One region of the Arthrobacter sp. StoSoilB13 genome, then DNA from elsewhere that is predicted to be linked to it. Evidence: riboswitches for the same ligand, from Rfam matches in the RefSeq annotation. Region 1 holds a riboswitch; each other region holds the start of a gene.
What was found. Region 1 has a riboswitch for cyclic di-AMP ahead of LDP01_RS13915 (hypothetical protein). Riboswitches for the same ligand answer to the same signal wherever they lie in the genome.
Positions count from the first base shown of each region.

Region 1 (7,175 bases):
TGACCGTCTGTTGGCCGATTCCGGATTCGACGACGCCCGCGACATCCGTGCCGAACTTCTTGAACTGCGCTCCCTCGCCAGCACCGCTCCGCCGCCCTCTGCGGCCGTCCGCGCGTTGATGATCGGTGACCGGGCGGCTGGCGGCACAGGCACGACGGCGGAGGTCGCCTCCGCCACGGCGGGTGCACCGACGGCGGTACTTACGTCCGTCGAAGGATCCACTGACTTAACTTCCCTTGACGAACTCGCGGCCCGTCGTCGTCGTAAGCGCCGCACTGCGATCGCCGGGCTTGCTGTGGCAGTGTCATTGGCAGGCGGTGCTACGGCCGCGGCTGCTTCCGAGGGTGGCATCCCGGGTGCTTTCCAACATCTGGGCTCGACAATCGGCTCAGTAGTTTCGCAGCTCACGCCGGGATCAGGCAATGGATCGGGGCATAATCCTGGTTCCCCCTCCGAGCAGGAGCGTGGCCGCACTGTGACTCCGGCAACCCCATACCCATCCGGCCGCAACCCCGGCGGCAATGGCACCTCGGGAAATGGCGCCAACCCGGGCCAGGAGCCTCAAGGGGGCACCGATGGCGGGTCCGGACATTCCAATTCACCCAAGGCTCCCAACGGGGGGACGCCCGAAATACCCAGGATTCCCGGGAATGGTCAGCCCGGCAACATCAGCATCCCGACTCCCGCAGCACCAATCACGCCGCCGGGCATCGAGGCCCCCAACGTAACCCCGCCGACCCTTCGGCAATCGGATATCCCTGTGCCGGTTCCCACTCACGTGGTCCCGGAGGAACCAGTCACCCCCGGCAACGGCTAGAGCACGGGTTTGCTGCCCAGCAATTTTCTGCCCGGCACGTGCAAAGCCCGCTGTCCCGTTGCTGGACAGCAACGGGACAGCGGGCCGGCGACTTGTCACCGCCGCAAGGGCAAAGCCTAGGCGGTAACCACGCTGTGCCAGTCGGCAACGAGGGGCAGGTTGTGCGCCTCGGAAACCGAGTGGTGTGCCACGTGGCCTGCGGCGATGTTGAGGCCGGCGGCCAAGGCGGGGTCGCGGTCGAATGCGGCCTTGACGCCCAGGTTGGCCAGTGCCACGGCGTAGCGCAGGGTGACGTTGGTCAGTGCGTACGTGGACGTGTTCGGAACAGCGCCAGGCATGTTGGCAACGCAGTAGAAGATCGAGTTGTGGACCTTGTACGTCGGTTCCTGGTGGGTGGTGGGGTGTGTGTCCTCGAAGCAACCGCCCTGGTCCACGGCGATGTCCACCAGCACGGAGCCCGGCTTCATCCGGGACACGAGTTCGTTGGTGACCAGCTTGGGAGCCTTGGCGCCCGGGATCAGGACGGAGCCGATCACGAGATCTGCGTCGACAACTGACTTCTCGATCTCGTAGGCGTTGGATGCCACGGTCTTCAAGCGGCCCTGGTAAAGGGCATCGAGTTCCCGCAGGCGGTTGATGTTGATGTCCATGATGGTGACATCAGCACCGAGGCCCAGCGCCATGGCGGCAGCGTTGGTTCCGGCAACACCGGCACCGAGGACAACAACCTTGGCCGGACGGACGCCCGGTACGCCGCCAAGGAGGATTCCCTTGCCGCCAGCCGGTGCCATCAGCGAGGAAGCGCCGACCACCACGGACAGGCGGCCTGCGACCTCCGACATCGGGGCGAGCAGCGGAAGGGTGCGGCCTTCCTGGACCGTTTCGTAGGCGATGGCCGTGACGCCGGAGTTGATGAGCTCGGCAGTGAGTTCGGGCTCGGCGGCGAGGTGCAGGTAGGTGAAGAGGATGAGGCCCTTGCGGAAGCGGTGGTACTCGGCCTTGATGGGTTCCTTGACCTTCATGACCATGTCGGCACGGCCCCAGACGTCGTCCGCGTCGGCAACGATTTCAGCGCCCGCGATCGAGTATTCCTCGTCCGTGATGCCAGAGCCCAGGCCCGCACCCCGCTCAACCAGAACGGTGTGTCCGTGAGTGCGGAACTCGTGGACACCTGCGGCCGTGATGGCTACGCGGAACTCGTTGTTCTTGATTTCTTTGGGGACGCCGATGATCATTTGCTGGCTCCATCGTTTGCGGCTTTTTCGGCCGGATATTTGCTGTGGGCTGTGATTCCAGAATAAATCCGGCTGTGAGGCAGGCGACATGGATCTTGGAGCCCGTCTGAATGGAAACCGCGGAAATTCAAGGAACTTTTGTTATGCGCCTCGACATTTGTCGAGGTCTGGGGCGTCAGGTGTCGCCTGATGTTGGTACGCTTTCTGGATGCAGCAGGACGTCGAGGAGATCGTTGAACGCGTGGCGCTCAAGCTTGGCAGGGGGCTGTCCCTGGAGGACCTCGACGGCGTCCTCCTCGCCTACAGTTCCAACCAATCGCACGCCGACCGCGTGAGGGTGAACTTCCTCCTGAGCAAACGCGTGCCCAGCGATGTCAGTGCCTGGCAGCTCTCCCACGGCATCGCGACGGCGGTGCGCCCGGTTGTTGTTCCGTCGAACGACGAGCTGGGCATGCTCGGCCGCGTTTGCGTCCCGCTGCTGGTGCGCGGTTTCCGGGTGGGCTACTTGTGGGTCCAGCAGGACCTTGAGGAGCAAACCGCGACGGCGATACTCGCCGAACTGCCCGGCGTACGTGACGAACTGGACCTGTTGGCTGCTTTGTTGCTCGACTCAAACACCGCGGAATCGGAGTTCAGAAGGAGGCGGGAGCAGGAGTTTCTAGCGGCCTGCACTGGCGAATCGAATGCAGTGGCAGCGGTGGCCGGTTGGAAGGAGATCCAAGGCCGCGGTCCTTGGCAACTGGTGACCATCCTGGACGCGGATGGCGGCGGAACCGACGTCGACCCCATTGCCGCAACGCTAACGCACCGAACAGCAGCGTTGCAGTCCACCATTGGTGTCAACGCCGCGCTGTTCAGCGCCGGGACGGAGACCCATTCCGTTGTCCTGTTCCGCGAATCCGGTGGCCGGGCTGATCACGCCCAGGTTCTGGTGCACTATCAATTGGAGCTTGCAAAGCGGGCCGGCCGCAAAGTGGACCGGGTGATCCTGGGCATCAGTGAGCCGTTCCAGGTTATCCGGCAACTGGCGGGCGCCTACAGGCAATCGAAAGTGGCAGCCCAGGCCGCAGCCGTGGATCCGCCCCTGGGGGAATTGGTGGAGAGCCGGGCGGTGGGCGTGTATCAACTCTTCGATCGTCTTCAGGCGCCGGGCGGTTGGGATGACACGGGCTCCGTTCATTTCCGGACGTTGGAGGACCAGGACAAGAACGGCGAACTCCTGCCCGTGCTGGAACTGCTCTATGACAACGACAGCTCAGTGCAGGACGTCGCAGCGAAACTTCATCTGCACAGGAGCAGCATCTACAACCGCCTTGGCCGGATCCGCCAACTCATCGGAGCTGATCCGTTGAGCGGGGCCATCAGGCTCGAGTTGCACGCTGCACTGAAGGCACAGCGCTGGGCTTCGCGGCCCCGGATCTAGCGAATATCAGGGGTTTCGGGCCGCCAAGTGTTTTGGGCCGCGGAGTGTTGTAGAACGTGTGCTGCGGAACGTGTGCTGCGGAACGGCCGGAATTGGACAGTCCTCCAGGCGTCGCTTACGCTGAGAAAACGGTTTCTGACCAATTCTTAGGAGCACTGTGGGCGGCGTTGTGTCGGGGATCCTCATCGTCGCCTCGGTCATCGCGGTGGGTTACTTCGCCGCCCGCTACCAAGTGCTGGCCCCGGATGTACAAAGCGCACTGACCCGGACGGCTTTCTACATCACCAATCCTGCACTGCTGTTCACGGTGGTAGGTGGAAGCGACATTCGTGCCGCCCTCGGCGTCGACGCCCCTCTTGCGCTCCTGTCGGCAACCGTCATAGGCCTTCTCTATTGTTTGCTGAGCTTCGTGTTCTTCCGACGGCCGGTCGCGGAAACGGCGGTTGGTGCCATGGCAAGCAGTTATGCCAACGCGAACAACATCGGTATTCCTGTTTCCTTGTATGCAGTGGGCACGGCGCAGCACGTTGCTCCAGTCCTTCTGGTTCAACTCCTGATCATGGCGCCCTTCTACCTGAGCGTCCTGGGCGTGGCGGGCGGCACAGGAATCTCGTGGAAACGGATGCTGTTGCAGCCTTTCTCCAATCCCATGATTATCGCCTCGGGCCTGGGGGTGGTGATGGCCCTGACGGGGTGGGAGGCTCCGGAGCTCGTTCAGAGACCCATCGATATGCTGGCCGGCGCGGCCGTCCCCATGGTTCTGCTGGCTTTTGGCATGTCGCTGGCTGGCAAGGCGCCTCTCCAAAAGGGCGATGGCCGCGTGGAGACCGTAGTTGCTACCACCTTGAAGGTGGCTGGCATGCCGGTGGTGGTCTGGGCGCTGGGGCGCTTCGTGTTCGGCTTGGAGGGTCAGCACCTCTTGGCCAGCGTCATCATGGCCGCACTGCCAACCGCACAGAACGTCTTCCTTTTCGCTTCTCCCTACGGACGCGGGATGACAATGGCCCGGGATGTCATCCTCTGTACAACGGTCCTGTGCATCGGGGCGTTGGTTATGGTTGCGTGGCTGTTTGGATAGAAGCGATCGAGGCCATGAACAAGCGACACACGAAACAAAAGAGGCAGGCACCCGGGTGGAGCAGTTCAGGGTCGGGTGCCCGCCTCATCTTGTTGCCGTGATTCCGGTTGCTGTGATTCCTTAGGCCCGGCGCAACCGCTGGCAGCTCCAGCGGCCCATCCGATTGCGGAAGGTGGCAGTGCGGCTGCTGCTGCAGTACCGGCCATGCCATCCGACGTGCGCGCTGGTCCTGGGAAGCCGCGTGCTCATTTCAAGATCCCAGTGGCGCCGTCAAGTATGCCGTCCAGGTCCAGGGGTGAATCGCTGGACGGTGTGGTGGTGCTGGGACTGCCGGTCGGCTTTGGCTTTGGCGCCGGAGCCTGTGTTGGAGTAGGTGCCGGAGTGCCCGTGGGGGTCGGCGTCGTCGTGGCAGGTGGGGTGGTGACCGTGTCCGACGGAACCGGGCTCGGGGCCGGCTGGGTTGGAACAGGAGTTGTCACGCCCGGGACGGGAACAACAGCCGACGGGACTGCCGAAGGCACCCAAACAGGATCCGCGAGTGACACTTGCGGAGTCGGAAGGGACGACGACGGCGCCTGGTCGGGTGCCTCTCCTGACGACTGCGTTGCTACGGTTGCCGGTTTTCCGGCCTCGCTGGTGGCCGACGACGCGGAGGCGGTGGCGTAGGACGAGCTGGGTGCAGGGGTGGCCGAAGTTGACTGCCTGCTGTCGCTACCCGTCTTTGCGTCGCTTGCTTCCTGGGCCGGCGTTTCCTGCCCGAAGAAGGGAAGCTCGAAGGCCTGGCTCATGGTGCCAACGGTCAATACCAAGCCCAAGGCCCCAGCGACGACTGCCATGCGCTGGCCCTTTGTTTTGACCGATGCGGCCTTGGTGAGCACGGCGTGTGGTTCATGGCTGAAGGATGATCCACCCAGTGATGAAGCTCCCAGTGATGAAGCTCCGAAGGCAGGGGCGCCGCCAGCCGGGGTTTCGCCAGCACTTGCCGACTTTCGGGCCGTACCGCTCCCGGATTCCTGTGCGCGAAGGGCTTTCCGGCTTGCGAGACCAGAGGCGGCGGTCGCGGCTGCGGCAAGCTGTGCGGGGCTCTTAGCCTGAACGATCGGGATGGCAGCGGTGGCAGGTTCGGGATTCGCTGCGGGTTCGGACGCGACCGGTTCGGGCGCCTGAACGATCGGGATGGCAGCGGTGGCAGGTTCGGGATTCGCTGCGGGTTCGGGCGCGACGGGTTCGGGCGCCTGAACAGCTGGAATCGCAGCAGTTGCCGGCTCCAGAGGAGCAGGGTCCGCCGGAGCAGAGTCCGCTGTTGCAGAATCCGCTGGTGCTGTTTCTGCTGGAGCAGTTTCAGTGGGGACTGTCTCAGCAGAGATAGCTGCCTGGGCTGCCCGTTCACGCTCTGCCGCCCGAGCGGCCGCGCGCGTGGTGGGTGCCGCCGTTTGGGGATTGGAAGCAGAGGCGGGAATAGAAGCAGTGGCGGGTTCCGGCGTCGCGCCTGCTAAACCTGCTTCTGCTTCCGGCGTGCTGGTGGAGGATCCGCTGGGTTGGGGCCCCGACGGCGTCCGGTTGGCTGGGTACGCTCGCGCGCTATTTGGGCGCGGCGCGGCTGATCCATGGTTGGGGACATGGTGGTTGCCTCTCAACGCCTGCGAGGTTAGCTGTCGGGTTCGGACGAGGCCGTCCGGCCGCACATGGCGGCTTCACCCCAAGGGCCTAGGGGAAAAATCAGGCCCGGGAACTCTGGGTCCCCCGTCTCTGCCGCGGGTCTGGCGGATTCCGGTTTGCGGCAGAGCTCGGCGTCAACCCGGAAGCGGCCCAGCGGAGATGAGGGTCGCTCTTCGACGGTACATGAGCGGCATAGTAAAGTCACATTAATGTAACGGGCGGGACGCCTTCCGGCGCGAAGGTCCGTTAGGACTTAGGCTCCGGGGCCGGAGCCGGGGCTGGCAGTTCGTGCTGGATCCTTTGGACTTGGTGTGCGTAATGGGTCTCGGGTCGGAAAATTTCGTCCGCCACACCAAGCATCCCACCCGTGGCACCGCGCCGGACTTTACCCTTGCTGTTCTGGCGCAAGACCCAGAACCAAAGGGCCGCAATGAGGGCAGGTGCTGCCAGCACTGCCACTAGTACGGCCAAGATATCCATGGCCCAAGACTAGCTTCCGCCGCGGGCGGCAGGTAGAACATAGTCGTATGGACCTCCCAGTGATGCCGCCCATTTCGCCCATGCTTGCCAAGTCTGTTCCTTCGATCCCTGATGTGGGTCATTTTGAGCCAAAGTGGGACGGGTTCAGGACCATCGTTTTCAAAGATGGTGATGAGATCATCCTGGGTAGCCGAAACGAACGTCCTATGACACGGTATTTCCCTGAGCTGGTGGAAGCCCTTCGGAAGAATCTCCCGGACAAATGCGTGATCGACGGCGAGATTGTCCTCATAGCTGGGAACAGGCTCGACTTCGAGGGCCTTCAGCAGCGCATCCATCCCGCCGACAGCCGTGTGCGGATGCTGGCCGAAAGCACCCCGTCCTCCTTCATCGGATTCGACATCCTCGCGCTGGGAGACGAGAACCTTATGGACAAGCCGTTTTCCGAGCGTCGCGCCGCCTTGGAGAAGGCACTGGCCAAGG
Region 1 is NZ_AP024648.1:350,389-357,563, forward strand. It holds gene LDP01_RS13895 (hypothetical protein) at 1-817, shown strand, start outside; gene ald (alanine dehydrogenase) at 934-2,052, opposite strand; gene LDP01_RS13905 (PucR family transcriptional regulator) at 2,261-3,475, shown strand; gene LDP01_RS13910 (AEC family transporter) at 3,633-4,553, shown strand; gene LDP01_RS13915 (hypothetical protein) at 4,799-6,190, opposite strand; cyclic di-AMP (ydaO/yuaA leader) riboswitch at 6,177-6,329, opposite strand; gene LDP01_RS13920 (hypothetical protein) at 6,459-6,692, opposite strand; gene LDP01_RS13925 (ATP-dependent DNA ligase) at 6,740-7,175, shown strand, end outside.

Region 2 (7,175 bases), 260 kb from region 1:
AGTTTCCGCCCATGGAAACGAAGACATCCACCTCCCCCTTTTCCAGGGCGTGCTGGGTCTCCACGGAGTCATATCCATGCTCGCGGGGCATCCGGAATCCAAACTCCTTGTCCAGCGCGGCAAGGAAGGGTTCGCGTGGCTTCTCCCAGATACCCATGGTGCGGTCACCCTGGACGTTCGAGTGGCCACGCACAGGGCACGCGCCGGCTCCACGCTTACCGAAGTTGCCTTGGAGCAGGAGCAGGTTGATGATCTCCTTCAGCGTATCCACGGAGTGCGGCTGCTGGGTCAAGCCAAGCGCCCAGCAAATAATGGTTGCCTTGGACTTGGCCATCAGCCCCGCCACAGTGACGATTTCCTCGCGCGACAAGCCGGTTGCGCGCTCAGTCTCATCCCAGTCCAGCTGGGACCGTGCCTTCGCGTACGCTTCGAAGCCCTCGGTCTGCTTTCCGATAAATGACTTATCGACCACCGTCCCCGGGTTCCGCTTCTCTTCCTCCAGGAGCAAGTGGCCCAGCGCCTGGAACAGAGCGAGGTCGCCACCGACCTTGATCTTGAGGAACTCATCGGCGATAGTAGTGCCGCCCCCGATCACGCCGTTGAGGGACTGGGGGTCCTTGAAGTTCAGCAGTCCCGCTTCCGGAAGCGGGTTCACGGCAACGATCTTTCCGCCGTTGTTCTTGCAGTCACGCAACGCGGACAGCATGCGGGGATGGTTGGTCCCGGGATTCTGGCCCACAACGAACACCAGTTCAGCGCGGTGGATGTCTTCCAGCGAAACAGTTCCCTTGCCGATTCCGATGGTCGGGTTCAGCGCGCTGCCCGAGGACTCATGGCACATGTTGGAGCAGTCCGGCAGGTTGTTTGTGCCCAGGCTGCGGGCAAACAACTGGTACATGAACGCGGTCTCATTGGCCGTCCGGCCGGAGGTGTAGAAAACACAGCGATCGGGCGTGGTGGCATTGATATGCTCCCCGATCAAGGCAAAGGCATCAGTCCAACTGATCGGGGAATAGTGGGTATCCCCCGGTTTGAGGACTACGGGCTCGGCGATCCGTCCTTGGCTTCCCAACCAGTATTCGGTCTTGTCTTCAAGATCTGCGATGGAATGTGCTGCCCAGAATTCGGCCCCCACCGTCCGCGTGGTGCTTTCCTCAGCGATTGCCTTGGCGCCGTTCTCGCAGAATTCAGCGGGACTCCGGCGTCCCGTGATGGATTCCGGCCAGGCGCAGCCCGGGCAATCAAAGCCGTCATGCTGGTTAACCCTGAGCATGGAGCGGACCGTGCGGGCTACTCCTGCCTGGGAGTAGCCCCTTTCAAGGGCGACAGTGACAGCCTTGAGGCCTGCCGCAGCTTTCTTGGGCGGGTGGATTTGCAGGTCATCTTCATTGATGTCCTGTTCGGGAGCATGCCTGTTCATGGGTCCATCATTGCAAGCCCGGGCACCCCGTTACCACCTGCGTCCATCCGGGGACCTTCAGGATTCCAGCGCGCTCCAGTCAACGGGACCGGAAGGGGCCTTCTTTTGTTGCCGGGCCGGCGCCTTTCGTTTCCCTTCACCCGCTTTGGGCGTGGGCAGAGGTTTGCCCCAAGGCAAGGGAAAGGCGGGGACCAGCTCCCCCATCTGGACACCGTGTGGCGGGACCACCAGGACGCCATCCGCTCCTGCCAGCCCGCGCATCATCCCAGGACCTGCGTGCTGCGCGGGCGATGCCAATCCGTAGACCAGTTTGAAAGGCATCAGGCGCGTCCGTCCAGGATCGGCGTCGATCATTGCACCGCTGGGAACCTCACCAACGTCCTCCAGCTTCCCGTGGCCGAGCGCTGCGAGCAGCGGCCCCCCAACCGTGAAGAGCGCCATCATGGCGGCAAGCGGATTCCCGGGCAGGCCCCAGCACGAAGCGCCCGTCCGGAAGCTCCGCCAATACGGCAGGGTGCCCCGGACGCATGGCAATGCCGTCGATCAGCAGCCGGCCACCCAGTTCAGCCACGGCTCTCCTGAAATGGTCCGTCCCCGAGCGTCCGGTCCCGCCCGTAGTAATAACGACGTCGGCCGGCGGCTCCGCTGTGGCATATGGTTCTGCGGGTTCAGGCTCGGTGTCCTGCAAAGCCGCAAGCCAGTCGTCGTAATTGTCGCCAACCTTAAGTTGCTCCCCTGGAATGCCCCCCAGGAGTTCGACGACGGCGCCAAGCTGGGGTCCGAAGGTATCGCGGACCTTGCCCGGTACGGGAACGCCCTGCGTCACAACTTCCGAGCCCGTCAGGAGGAACCGAACCAAGGGTTTCCCCAGGACCTCCAGCTCATCCAGGCCGGCCAGGGCAGCCAAGGCAATGTGCGCAGGATTGAGGATGGTTCCGGCTTTGAGCAGCACGTCCCCTTCTGCAGCTTCTTCGGCAGCCTTGCGGATGTGCTGGCCATTGCGGGGCTCCCCCGGCTTCGCTGCCCCGCCAAGCGCAAGGATTGGAAGGCCGTCGTCGTCGGTGGTAATGACCCCGCTCTCGGTGCGCAAAACAGCCTTGGCGCCTGGCGGAATGAGTCCCCCGGTAACGATGGGACTGGCCTGGTGGGGAGCAAGCCTGTGTCCGGGCTCAACAAGAATCCAAGGACCTGTTCCGTTGACGGCCCAGCCGTCCATGGCGGAGGACGCATAGTGCGGCATGTCCTGTACGGCGACCGCGTCCGAGGCAAGCGTCCTTCCCAAGGCGGCCTTCAGTGGCACCGGGCTTGGTGGGATCGGAGCAGCGACGTCGAAGGCGCGCTGCCGGGCCTCATGCCATGTGTGTGCCGCGTGGTGGCCCTGTCCGGGGGCCTCGGTCATTCCGCCTCAGTCCCGGGCTCCAGGTATTGCTTGGCAACCTGGCGGGCCAGGTCAAGGGCGGCGCTCATGGCGGTGTCGTCCGCCGCCTGGCCGATACCCCTGGCCATACCAGCAGCGTAACCGGCGATGAACGTAGTCAGGGGCGCGGCAGGCCGCACCACGGAGTGGGCGGCAACTCCTGCCACTGCGAGGACTTCATTGATATCCACTTCAACGCCCTCAAGCTCAAAGGCCTGCAACAGTGTGCGGCACCAGTCCTCGAGCGTCTCTTCCTGGCTCTTCATGTCCGCCTCCTGCTCGTTGTGTATGCCCAGGGCCGCAGCGTCCTCCCATGTGTCCACATCATCGGTAGACCCATCGGGAACAGTAACGGCCAGCAGGTTCAGCCTAGCAAGCAGCCGGAACACTGAAGAGTTCGTTAACCCCGAAGTTGCAGAAGCTGCGGAAACTTCCCTTTCCAAAGCCCGCGTGCTGTAAACCCCCAGGAGGGGCTGTTGCCGGCCATCGGCTGAAACGGCCATGGCACCCTCCGCTTCGGGGTGCGCACGCAGTTCTTCCCACAGGGGCGCAATGCCCCTGGCGGCGTGCGGCATGTCGCAAGCCAGGACGAGCGTCCATGGCGCCGGGCTGACTGCCTGCCGAAGGGCGGCCGCCTCATGAAGGGCCGCCAGACCGGCAGCAATCGCAGCGGCAGGGCCAGCAAAGGCCGGCTCCTCCCGGGCACTAAGAACTCCATCAGGCAGGACACCGCCGATACCAGAGGTGTCCGGACCAACCACAACCACAGCGGAGGCTCCCCGTGCGGCCTGCAGGGCATGCGAAAGGAGGCTGGCGCCGTCGAACGTTAATCCGGGCTTGGGCACGCCACCGAGGCGGGTGGCCCTGCCACCCGCCAGAATCACAGCGTTGAACTCCATCCGCCCAGATTACCCGGACGGCGGGAGGGCAACAGAAATCGATCAGGCGGCGGATTCCGGCAACAGGAACGGGTCCCAGTCCGGCGCAGGTTTCTCGAGTTCTTTGATCTGCCACATGGTTCCTGTGGGCACGCCGGGTTTGAAACGAAGTTTCCAACCCATCTCGGCGAGCGTGTGGTCACTCTTGGCGTTGTTGCATTTCAAACACGCCGCAACCAGGTTTTCCCAGGAATCCGCGCCGCCCCTGGATTTGGGGTGGACGTGGTCTATGGTGTGGGCTGTTTTCCCGCAGTAGGCGCAGCGATGGCCGTCGCGGCGGAGTACCCCGCGGCGGCTCACGGCGGTGATCCTGTTGTACCGGGGCCGGATGTAGCGGTTGAGAAGGATCACGGATGGTCGTCCGAGAATCTCCTGTGGCCCGACGACAGGCTCGTCGCCTTCGGCCACTACGCTAGCTTTTCCAGTCAGCACAAGGACCAGCGCCCGGCGGAAGGTTACTACCGCCAGCGGTTCATATCCAGCATTCAGAACGAGTGTGCGCATGCACGTACCTCTTCACGGCCGCACCCGTCAGGGGCACGAGGGCCGGCTGCCCTCTGCTTGTACGGGCTGTGGATCGACAACACAAGGGTAAGCACTTGTATGCCGTATCAACGAATTTTTCTGTCGTTTCGGCTGTGGTGTTGGCGAAAATTCATGCGCGGGACACCTTGCAGAGGACGCGCACATTCCCTGAGGCCACGGAATCGGACTTGCGCCCCCCGAATTTGGGTGTCGGCAGCCCGCTTCTCTGGCTGTCACGAAAACTGGTGATTAAAGCAGAACACCCCGCCGGCCTGAGCCTGCGGGGTGTTCCGTGAAGTAAGTGATCAGCCGTTGACGCGGATGAAAACGGGGCCGGAGCCAACGTTCACGCTGAACAGTGCCGTGGTGGATCCGTTCCATCCACCGTGGACTGCCATGCCGTTGCCGACGTAAACAGCGATGTGTGCCATTCCGCCATAGCCGCCGTTGGCGTAGTAAGCGAGATCGCCGGGCTGGGCTTCAGCTGCACTGACCGTGCGGCCGAGGGAGAGGTAACCGGCCGGCCAGTCGTGGAAGTGAATACCGACCGCGGCCAGCGAGTTGGTCACCAGCATGGTGCAGTCCTGTGTGACGCCGAGCTGTGCGTAGGCCGCTGCAGCGATAGCTGCACCGAGGCCGCTGGATGCAGCGGGCGCCTTGGCTGCGGACGCGTCAGCGTTGACCGCCAAAGTTGCGGTGCCACCGGCAGCCGGAGCTTCCTTGGCAGTCGCCTTCTGGACGACGGGAGCGGGGGCTTCCTCAGTCTTGACCACAGGGCGCTCATAGGAGATGGCAACGCTGGAATCAGCAGCAATGGTGGCCTGGGCAACAGACTGCACGTCAAGCGTGGAGGCAGACGTAGATTCCCGCTGAACGTTGGTGTCCGCAGCATTTGCAGCAACTCCGCTGGTCAGGACAAGGCCCGACGCAGCTGCGATCACTGCTGCCTGACGGCCAACGCCACCGGCGTTGTCGCTGACAGCCTTGGCAATGACGGCAAGTGAGCTGGTCTTGGGGGCCTCAGCTCTATGCCGTGCAACCTTGTTTGCACTGGTCATGATTACTCTCTTTTCGTAGCCGCGCACGCTGGGACCGCACGCGGGTTATGGGCTGCCAGCACTTGGGGGGCATGCTGGCTTACCCCGAATGGGATTTCCTAGCGGAGGGTGTAGAACGAGGATGTGCCGGTGGAGGCCACGGAGTGCAGGAGCGTGCCCTGGCTGGGGTTCAAAGCGCTGATCATCATGCCGTTGCCGACGTAGATGCCCACGTGGGCTCCGCCGTTCTGAACGACGAGGTCGCCAGGGGCAGGGGTGCTGGTGGGGGTCATGATCGTCCAGGCATTGACGCGGGGGATGCTGATGCCGGCCTGGGCGTAAACCCACTGGGTAAATCCGGAGCAGTCCCAGCCGTTGGGGGAAGTGCCGCCCCAAACGTAGGGGTGGCCGATGCCGGTGTAGGCAATTGCTGCAAGTCCGGAGGCCGCCGCGCTTGAAGCAGCATCCTTGGCCTTGGAGGACAGGGCACCGAGGGTGCTGTTCGCTTGGTCTTCGGTCGACGTGCGCTGGGAGGCCCGCTGAACCTTGGGAGCTTCCTTGGTGACCACAACGGGGCTTTCGAAGGAAACCGTTGCGGTGGGCTCCGCGGTAACAACTGCGGTGGCGACCAACTGCTGGGTGCTGGAAGATTCCGACTTCGAAACGTCGGTGTCGGCGGCCTGGGCCGGGAGTCCAACACTGAGAACGAGCCCCGAGGCTGCGGCCAGAACGGCGGCTTGGCGGCCTACGGTGCCTGCATTGGTTGAGACAGCCTTGGAAAGGGTGTTCAACGGGTTCGTGCGAACCAATTCGGCGCGATGGCGCGCAGGGGTAGTGCGTGATGACACGAAGGTAGCCTCTCCCAATGCCTGCGAGGTGAGCTGTCGGATTCGGATGGGAGTCATCCGGCCGCGCGGCTTCAAGGAAGCTTTTGCGACTTAACCCCAAGGTCTTCTGACTCGAAGACCAAAATTGGTTCCCCCGCCCCTGCCAGACGATTTTTGCGAACGGACCTCGAGTGGTGGCAGAGCTAGGCAATCCACTCAAGTGCACCGGCCCCCTAAAAAGCCGATGCGCTTTAGACGGTACAACAGATGTTCGTGAATGTCACATTCAGGTCACGGGGCGTGTCATGGATGCGAGAGACAACCATCAAATTGCTCAGAGCCAGCCCATGGGATCTACGACTTCGCCGTTTACCTGGACCTCGAAGTGGAGGTGGCAGCCGGTAGATGCTCCTGTGGTGCCACTCAGCGCGACGGTATCGCCGCGGCTGACAGTCTGCCCCACCTTGACGTTGAAGGACGACAGGTGGTTGTACGTGGTCTCAAGGCCGTTGCCGTGATCAATCACAACGCGATTGCCTCCGCCGTACTCATGCCACCCGGCGAACGTGACCTTGCCTGCAGCGGCGGCGTGGACGGCGGTTCCGCACTGGGCCACGAAGTCCTGGCCACGGTGGAAGTCACCGGTGCCGCCGGTAAGGGGGCTGACGCGGTAGCCAAACGGCGATGCCGTGACCAGCTTGTCCAGAGGACTTCCCAAGGTGCCAAGTGAGGAAGCACGCTGAATGCTCCCCGCTGACTGGGCGCTCAACAGCTGCTTGAGCTTGCCGTCCGGGTCAGCGGCGGTGGCGACTGCTGCACGACTGAAATCGATTTTGGCGGAGGCTGCTGCAGAAACTTCGGGCTGGCTGCCGCCGGGCACGGAGAGCGCCGCCTCGGTCTGGCCCGATTCCGACGTGGCCATGACGGGGCTGGTGGCAGGCAGACCTACAGTCAGGGCAAGTCCGGTGGCTGCAAGCGCGACACCGGCCTTCTGCCCTACACCACTGGCTG
Region 2 is NZ_AP024648.1:609,160-616,334, reverse strand. It holds partial or broken gene LDP01_RS15130 (FdhF/YdeP family oxidoreductase) at 1-1,420, opposite strand, end outside; partial or broken gene LDP01_RS15125 (molybdopterin molybdotransferase MoeA) at 1,478-2,819, opposite strand; gene mobA (NTP transferase domain-containing protein) at 2,816-3,736, opposite strand; gene LDP01_RS15115 (HNH endonuclease) at 3,779-4,279, opposite strand; gene LDP01_RS15110 (NlpC/P60 family protein) at 4,606-5,358, opposite strand; gene LDP01_RS15105 (C40 family peptidase) at 5,457-6,185, opposite strand; cyclic di-AMP (ydaO/yuaA leader) riboswitch at 6,190-6,353, opposite strand; gene LDP01_RS15100 (M23 family metallopeptidase) at 6,499-7,175, opposite strand, start outside.
Region 2: linked by a shared signal. The riboswitch ahead of LDP01_RS15105 (C40 family peptidase) and the one ahead of LDP01_RS13915 (hypothetical protein) in region 1 are both predicted to bind cyclic di-AMP.

Region 3 (7,175 bases), on a different replicon from region 1:
CTGTCTTCCTGCCTATGCTTCCCGGGCTGCTGGTTATCCATGGACGGTTCGCGCCATGGCCCTAAGCCGCGCCGAGCATGGGTCCGAATTTGGGCCGGTCTGCCAGCCGCGGATCCTCGCGGTCCGGAACAACGAGGACCGGCCCCTTGGCGTGATGAAGCACGCCATCAGATGTGGAACCAAGGAGCATGCCCGCGAAACCACCCCGGCCCCGCGTACCCAGGACAACCAGCTCCACGCCCCGGCTAGCCTCGACCAACACGTCCACTGGTGAGCCGTCCCTAAGGTCCGTTTCCACGGGCAGCTGCGGGAAGTGGCTGCGGAGCCAGGCGACGCCTGCATCCAATTGGACCTTAATATCCGCGAACAGGGCATCGCGATCCAACGGTGCCGGCACCCAGGCCAAGGAGCCGCTGTACTGCGGGACTGCGCAGATGACGCGGAGTTTGGCCCCCATCCGCTGGGCTTGTTCGGCTGCCTCGAGAACGGCGACGCGGGCCTGCTCCGAACCGTCCACACCCACGGCGACGACGTTTTCCACCGTTCGCGGCCCGGCCTTGGCGTGCTCAGCCTTGATGTGCTTGTCCTCGGTGTTCTCGCCCAAACGATCGGCGCAATACAGCGGGACCGTTACGGTGGGGCATTTTGCGTGGGCCGGCAAGGCGCTGCTGACCGAGCCCAGGAGACGCCCGACAAAGCCACCACGGCCACGGCTGCCGAACACCAGGAGTGCAGCGTTCGCAGAGAGGTCAAGGAGGACTCCCGCGGCATCCCCATTCTCCACTGACGCATCGACGTCAATGTTGTAGCTTGAGACCTTATCCATGGCTTGCTTGACGATTGCTTCCGCGCCCTCGCGGATCACGGAATCGTCCACGGTGGCGTATCCGCCGTCGAGGCCGGACGCTGCGAAGATGGGCACCGAATAAGCCGTGACTATATGCAGGGGAAGTTGGCGCCGTTCCGCCTCACGCGCAGCCCATACAAGGGCGCATTGACCATGCTCGGAACCGTCCACTCCGACGACGATTCCACCAGGCGCCACAGCCTGGTCCCCGCCGTCCCGTGGTTCTTCAATGTGTCTGCCGTGCTGGTCCATGGGGCCCGCCTCTCCACCTACTGCTTGATGTTCCGGCCATTCTGCCAGAGGTTCTCCCTACCGGTGATCCCTTGCTGGCGCGCAACCAATAGCCGGGGCCGAAGAAACCCTCGGGGTTCTCCTTCCAATGCCCACTATTCTCGGTTGGCAATGCCGAATCAAGGCGACTTTGGGCTATGTGGATAACGGTCCGGGCTCGGTTTCCGGCACGCTCACCACGCGCCGGGTTGCGCTGCGGATGAACATCCAAAACACGCTGTCGCCGAGGCTATCCATGGCAGAAAAAGTTCGGTAGTGTTCGAGTCACCGAATGGCCGGCAAAGGTGTCCCAGGACACAACCCGGCCATTTATTTGCGGCCGCTTGGGGAACTCGGACGCGATCCAGCGCGCTGCCGAAGGCACACACGTCAAGGAGGAACCCAAGCAGTGTCACTCACTCCTGATTCCGTCACGGAACGGACTACCACCGTGGTGATCGGCACCGGCCTCTCCGGCCTGGCTGTTGCCAGCGAGCTCAGCCGCTACGGCGTCGGTTCCATCGTGCTGGATGGCTTTGGTTCTTTATCGACCACCGGACCAGCGGTCCACACGGGAATGCTCCAGCGCTGCGACGCAGCAGACCCCGCGGCAATGCAGGAGCGCAACGAGATCCTGCGCCATTTGCGCAACTACGCCGCCAGCCATCACTTGGATGTCCGCACCACCACACGCGCTGTCCGGCTGGACTTCCTGGGTGGCGACTCGTCGTTGCAGCTTGGATACGGACCCGTCGCAAGCCTGACCACGGGCAGCCTGAGGGCTGGGATGAGCGTCTATGGCCCCCTCGAATCCACCCCACGTCAATGGGCCGTGCATACAGCCAGCGGGGTTCTCCTGGCAGACCACATCGTGGTGACGCGCTGCGCCCAGAGCCAGCTGCGCCGAATGCTTGCCGATCTGGGAATCGCCATAGGCCAGAACTTCGTGGCAGCCATGCGTGCAGTCGGGATGCACTTGGTGGGCGTTGGGGAACTTATTACACCCACGCCCAAGGAAGTACTACGGCAAGCCAAGGCAGTGGGGCAAGCGATCTCATCCAAGGTGGCCCTCCCCGCCGGGCCGGGCATCGCCCTCGCCTAGAACCTGGCCTGGAGCCTTTACCTGGAACCCTGCGCGTAGAAACCTGGCGGAGAACCCTGGCCTTGAAACGATCGAGCCAACCAAAGCATGTTCCTAAAAAGAACAAAAATTAACCCAAAAGGCCGGCGCCTCCGAAGACATTTGTCCTCGAAAGCACCGGCCTTTGAGTTGGAGCGTGAAGCTTAGGCGCCAGCGCGTACGTACGTGATGGGGCCGGTTGCGGTGAGCCAGCTGATCGGGTGGATGCCCGTCTGGTTGCCGTTGATGCCACCGCTGATGGCCTGGCCGTTGCCGATGTAGATGGCTACGTGGCCGGACTGGACGATCATGTCACCGGGCTGGGGGTCGCTGACAACCTTGCCGTAGTTCAGGAACTGCATGGGTGCGAGGTCGCCAACCGGGATGCCGGCAGAGCCGAGGGCCCGTTCCACCATCGCGGTGCAATCCTGCATGATGCCGATCTGGGCGTAAGCCGAGGCGACCATGGCAGCGTTGATGCCACCAACAGCCGGAGCTGCAGCAGGCGCGGATGCCACTGGGGCGGTAGCCGTAGTAGTTGCAGCGGCCTGGACGGTAGCCGCTGCGGGCGCCTTCTTGGCCGCCGGAGCCGGAGCAACAGGAGCCGGCTTTTCAATGACGGGAGCCGCTACGGAAGCAACCGCGGGGCGCTCGAAGTTGATGGTGGCCGTCGATGCGGCCGTAACAACCTTGGTGGGACCCTCGGTAACGGTCTCGGCGACAGTAGCGGGGCTGGAGTCGCGCTGAACAGGGGTCTCTGCTGCGTGGGCAGCGATGGAGCCCGTGAGGACCAGGCCTGAAGCTGCTGCGATGACAGCGGCTTGGCGACCTGCGCCGGATGCGTTGCTGGCAACAGCCTTGGAGATGGAGATGAACGGATTAGGACGTACGCTGTCCGCCTTACGACGGCCGCGAAGAATGCGTGAAGACATGAAAGAGCCTCTCCCGATGCCTGCGAGGTTAGCTGTCGGATTCGGATGGGAGTCACCCGGCCACTATCCCCCGCTGTGCAGCGGAAGCTTCGTGACTTCACCCCAAGGCGCGCTCTGAAAGCGGGCCAAAATGGGTTCCCCGTCTCTGCCGTAGGTTTGTCTGCGAACGGATTCCGGACTGCGGCAGAGCTAGGCAATCAGACCGGAATGCCTGTTACGTGGAACAGGCACAGGTACAACCGTACGGGAAGATCACCCCAAAGTCACATTTACGTAACGAGCAGTTCGTTTTTGGCGTGTCGCAGTAACCGTTTCGAGATCTTCGCAAGTATGTAGAAAACCCCGCTATTCCGGGGAATTTTCGCCACCCGGGTCGTTGGGGGCCGCTAGCTTCTTCCGGGCTGTAACAGCGAGGAAGATCACCAGACCGATCGCCACCACAGCGAGGCCAACGATGCTCCAGGGGAAGGGCTGGGAAGCTGCCGGAGCCGGCTCAGTATTTTCCGTACCGGGGGCCGCTGTGCCCGCCGTCGGAACAGCCGCCGGAGCCGGGGAGGAGGCACCTGCCGAGCCGCTCGCCGTCGTCGTGCTTGTCCCGGAAACTGTGAACTTGAAGGTTCCCTCGATCGGGTGGGAGTCTGAACTGACCACACGCCACACCACGGTGTATTCGCCGGCTGGAGCGCCCTGACGCAGCTTCTGGACAGCCCTGTTGTCGATGATTTCCACTGCGCCATCTGCCCAGTTTTCGCCCCCGGCGGTGACGGTCACGCCGGAACCGATGGCCAGTGGCTGGTTGTTGAACGTGATGGATACCGACGCCGGCACTTCAGCCACCCTGGCACCGTTGGCCGGGGTTGTTGATTCGGCGACGTCGTGCGCGGAGGCCGGAGCAGCTCCAAGCAGCAACGCGGAAGCGAAAGCAAGAGCGGCTACGACGGCGGCCAGAAGCGGGCGGATGGTACGCATGGGGCGGTTTCTCCTAGTGTTGGCTTCCTTACAGACTAGGCGAATCGTTCCAGCACCCCACATTGGCGGGCATAGGATTTGAGAGCAAACTCCCCCGATCACCGGAGACCTTCATGCTTAAACAAGGTTCTGCAATCGACCGCTACTTCAAGATCTCCGAGCGCGGGTCCACATACTCGCGCGAAATCCGCGGCGGCTTCGCGACCTTCTTCGCCATGAGCTACATCGTGGTGCTGAACCCGCTGATCCTCTCCGGGGCAGACTCGAGCGGAGCATCGCTCGGCTTCACGGCCGTAGCGGCAACCACTGCTTTCGTTGCGGGCATCCTCACGATCCTCATGGGCGCTTGGGCCAAGCACCCCTTCGCCGTGGCAACGGGCCTGGGAGTGAACGCATTCGTCGCCGTAACGGTTGCCTCCCACCCTGAACTGACCTGGCCGGACATGATGGGGCTGGTGGTGCTTTCGGGTGTCACCATGCTCATCCTGGTACTCACCGGATTCCGCACGGCCGTTTTCAGGGCCGTCCCGGAAGCGCTCAAGACGGCAATCGTGGTGGGCATTGGCCTGTTCATCGCCTTGATCGGGCTGGTCAACGCTGGTTTTGTCCGACGCATTCCGGATGCCGCCGGCACCACGGTCCCGCTGGGCCTTGGCGTGGATGGCAAGCTGATGGGCTGGCCGACGTTGGTGTTCGCTGTCGGCCTGGTCCTGACCATTGCGTTGGTGGTGCGAAAGGTCCGCGGGGCAATCCTGATCGGCATCGTGGTGTCCACCGCCCTGGCCGCCATACTCGAATTCACGCTTCACATTGGTCCCAGCTTCGACGGTAAGAACGTCAATCCCCGCGGCTGGTCACTGGTGGCGCCGACGCTTTCCGAATGGGGCGCCCCTGACCTCTCCCTGATCGGCAAAGCCAACCCCTTCGGAGCTTTTGAACACCTCGGTTTCGTGGCTGCTGCGCTGTTGGCGTTCGTGATCCTCCTCAGCATCTTCTTCGACGCCATGGGCACTATGGTGGGCCTGGCCAACGAGGCAGGGACCGTGGACGAACACGGAAACATTCCCAATGTGGACCGCGTCCTGCAGGTCGATGCCCTGGGCGCAATCGTCGGTGGCGGTGCCTCCGTTTCGTCCAACCAGATCTTCGTTGAATCGGGCGCGGGCATTGGCGAGGGCGCCCGGACCGGTCTCGCCTCCATTGTCACGGGCCTGCTCTTCCTGGTGGCAATGTTCTTCACGCCGCTCATCAACCTGGTCCCGTTCGAAGCCGTGGCTCCTGCGCTTGTGGTGGTGGGCTTCATGATGGTGTCCCAGGTTGGCAAGATCGACTGGCAGGACTGGGGCGTTGGCATTCCCGCCTTCCTGACTATCGCCCTGATGCCATTCACGTACTCCATTGCCAACGGCCTGGGCGCAGGCTTCATCTCCTACGTCCTGATCCGCACTTTCCAGGGCCGTGCCCGTGAAGTCCACCCCCTGATGTGGGCAGTGGCGGCTGCGTTCCTGCTGTTCTTTGGCATCGGAACTGTGGAGGAGTTGTTGGGCGTCAAGTAGCGATGTCCGGCATCCCGGACACTGCAGCGCGCTGCAGCTGTTTTTTGGCCCGCTGGTGGGGTGTGCTTAAAGCATGGCTCCAAACACCAGCACCAACCCTTCCGTAGACGTCCTTCCCACACCATGGACCGGCCGCTTTGACGGCGACGGCGACGAACATCGCCGCTGGTGGCAGGCCATCCAACCCCTTACTTCCCCGGCCATTCCCGGCGCCTCGCGTCCCGCCGTCGTGCTGGGTTTCTGCAGCGACGCCGGAGTGCGGCGCAACAAGGGCCGTGCGGGTGCCTCCGCGGCTCCGGCCGCCATCCGCTCGGCGCTGGCTCCCCTGGCTTTCCACCTGGACCGTGACGTGTTCGACGCCGGCGACGTAGTTGTGGAGGACGACTCACTGGAAGAAGGCCAGCAGCGCGCCGGACGCGCCGTCTCGGAACTGCTCGACGCCGGAAACCTCACCGTGATGCTGGGCGGCGGCCACGAGACGGCATTTGCCAGCTACCTGGGCGTTGCCGGATCCAATGCCGTGCGCAGTGGAAAGCGCTTGGGTGTCTTGAACCTGGATGCCCACTTTGACCTGCGCGACGAGCCGACCCCGAGCTCCGGGACTCCATTCCTGCAGATGGCGCAGGAAGAAACCGCCGCTGGACGCGAACTGAGGTACGCCGTCGTCGGAATCTCGGAGCCCAACAACACGCGCACGCTCTTTGACACCGCTGACCGCCTGGGCGTGAAGTACTTGCTGGACGAGGACTGTTCCGCGGAGCGCGTCGAGACGTTCGTAGCCGATTTCGTGGCTGGAATCGATGTGCTGTACTTGACGATCGACCTGGACGTCCTGCCTGCTTCGGTGGCGCCCGGCGTCAGTGCCCCCGCCGCGTTTGGGGTGCCGCTGTCCGTGATCAGTGCCGTTTGCCGTCAGGTAGCGGCAAGCGGGACGCTGTTGCACCTGGACGTTGCCGAATTGAACCCGGAGTTCGATATTGATGGACGAACCGCGAAAGTGGCAGCAAGGCTGGTAAACACGCTGTTGGCATAGAGGCCTGTTCCCGGTCCCTGTCCTGCGTTTAGCCTGAGGGGAAGGGAAGGACGGCGATGGGCGCAACTCCTGTGCAGGACAAGTGGGCCTGGGTGGCAGGACCCGTTGCGGTCGCTTTGGGCCTTGCCGCACACGTCGTTTCCGGTGGGGGCGCCCCGGCGATGCCCGTTCTTCTGGGCTTCGTTGCCCTCTCTGCCTTGGCCGCGCAGCTGGTTGCCCGATGGATCCATGGGCCCGTCCTGTTGCTGCTGCTGTCCGGAGTGGCACAGCAATTGCTGTTCTTCGGTTTCGAAGCTTTGGGGGGTTCATTTTCCGGGGTCGGGTTCCTTGACCATCTGCACGGGCAGCCCCAGCAACCCGTGGCGGTTCCTGTGGACGGTCAGCCGGCTTCAGGGGAACTGCATGCTGCTGACCTGATGCTCTACACCCACGCAGCTGCCGCCATTCT
Region 3 is NZ_AP024649.1:374,750-381,924, reverse strand. It holds gene LDP01_RS20340 (PEP/pyruvate-binding domain-containing protein) at 1-41, opposite strand, end outside; gene LDP01_RS20335 (universal stress protein) at 62-1,099, opposite strand; gene LDP01_RS20330 (NAD(P)/FAD-dependent oxidoreductase) at 1,527-2,219, shown strand; gene LDP01_RS20325 (NlpC/P60 family protein) at 2,402-3,169, opposite strand; cyclic di-AMP (ydaO/yuaA leader) riboswitch at 3,173-3,341, opposite strand; gene LDP01_RS20320 (copper resistance CopC family protein) at 3,515-4,138, opposite strand; gene LDP01_RS20315 (NCS2 family permease) at 4,252-5,694, shown strand; gene hutG (formimidoylglutamase) at 5,768-6,727, shown strand; gene LDP01_RS20305 (hypothetical protein) at 6,784-7,175, shown strand, end outside.
Region 3: linked by a shared signal. The riboswitch ahead of LDP01_RS20325 (NlpC/P60 family protein) and the one ahead of LDP01_RS13915 (hypothetical protein) in region 1 are both predicted to bind cyclic di-AMP.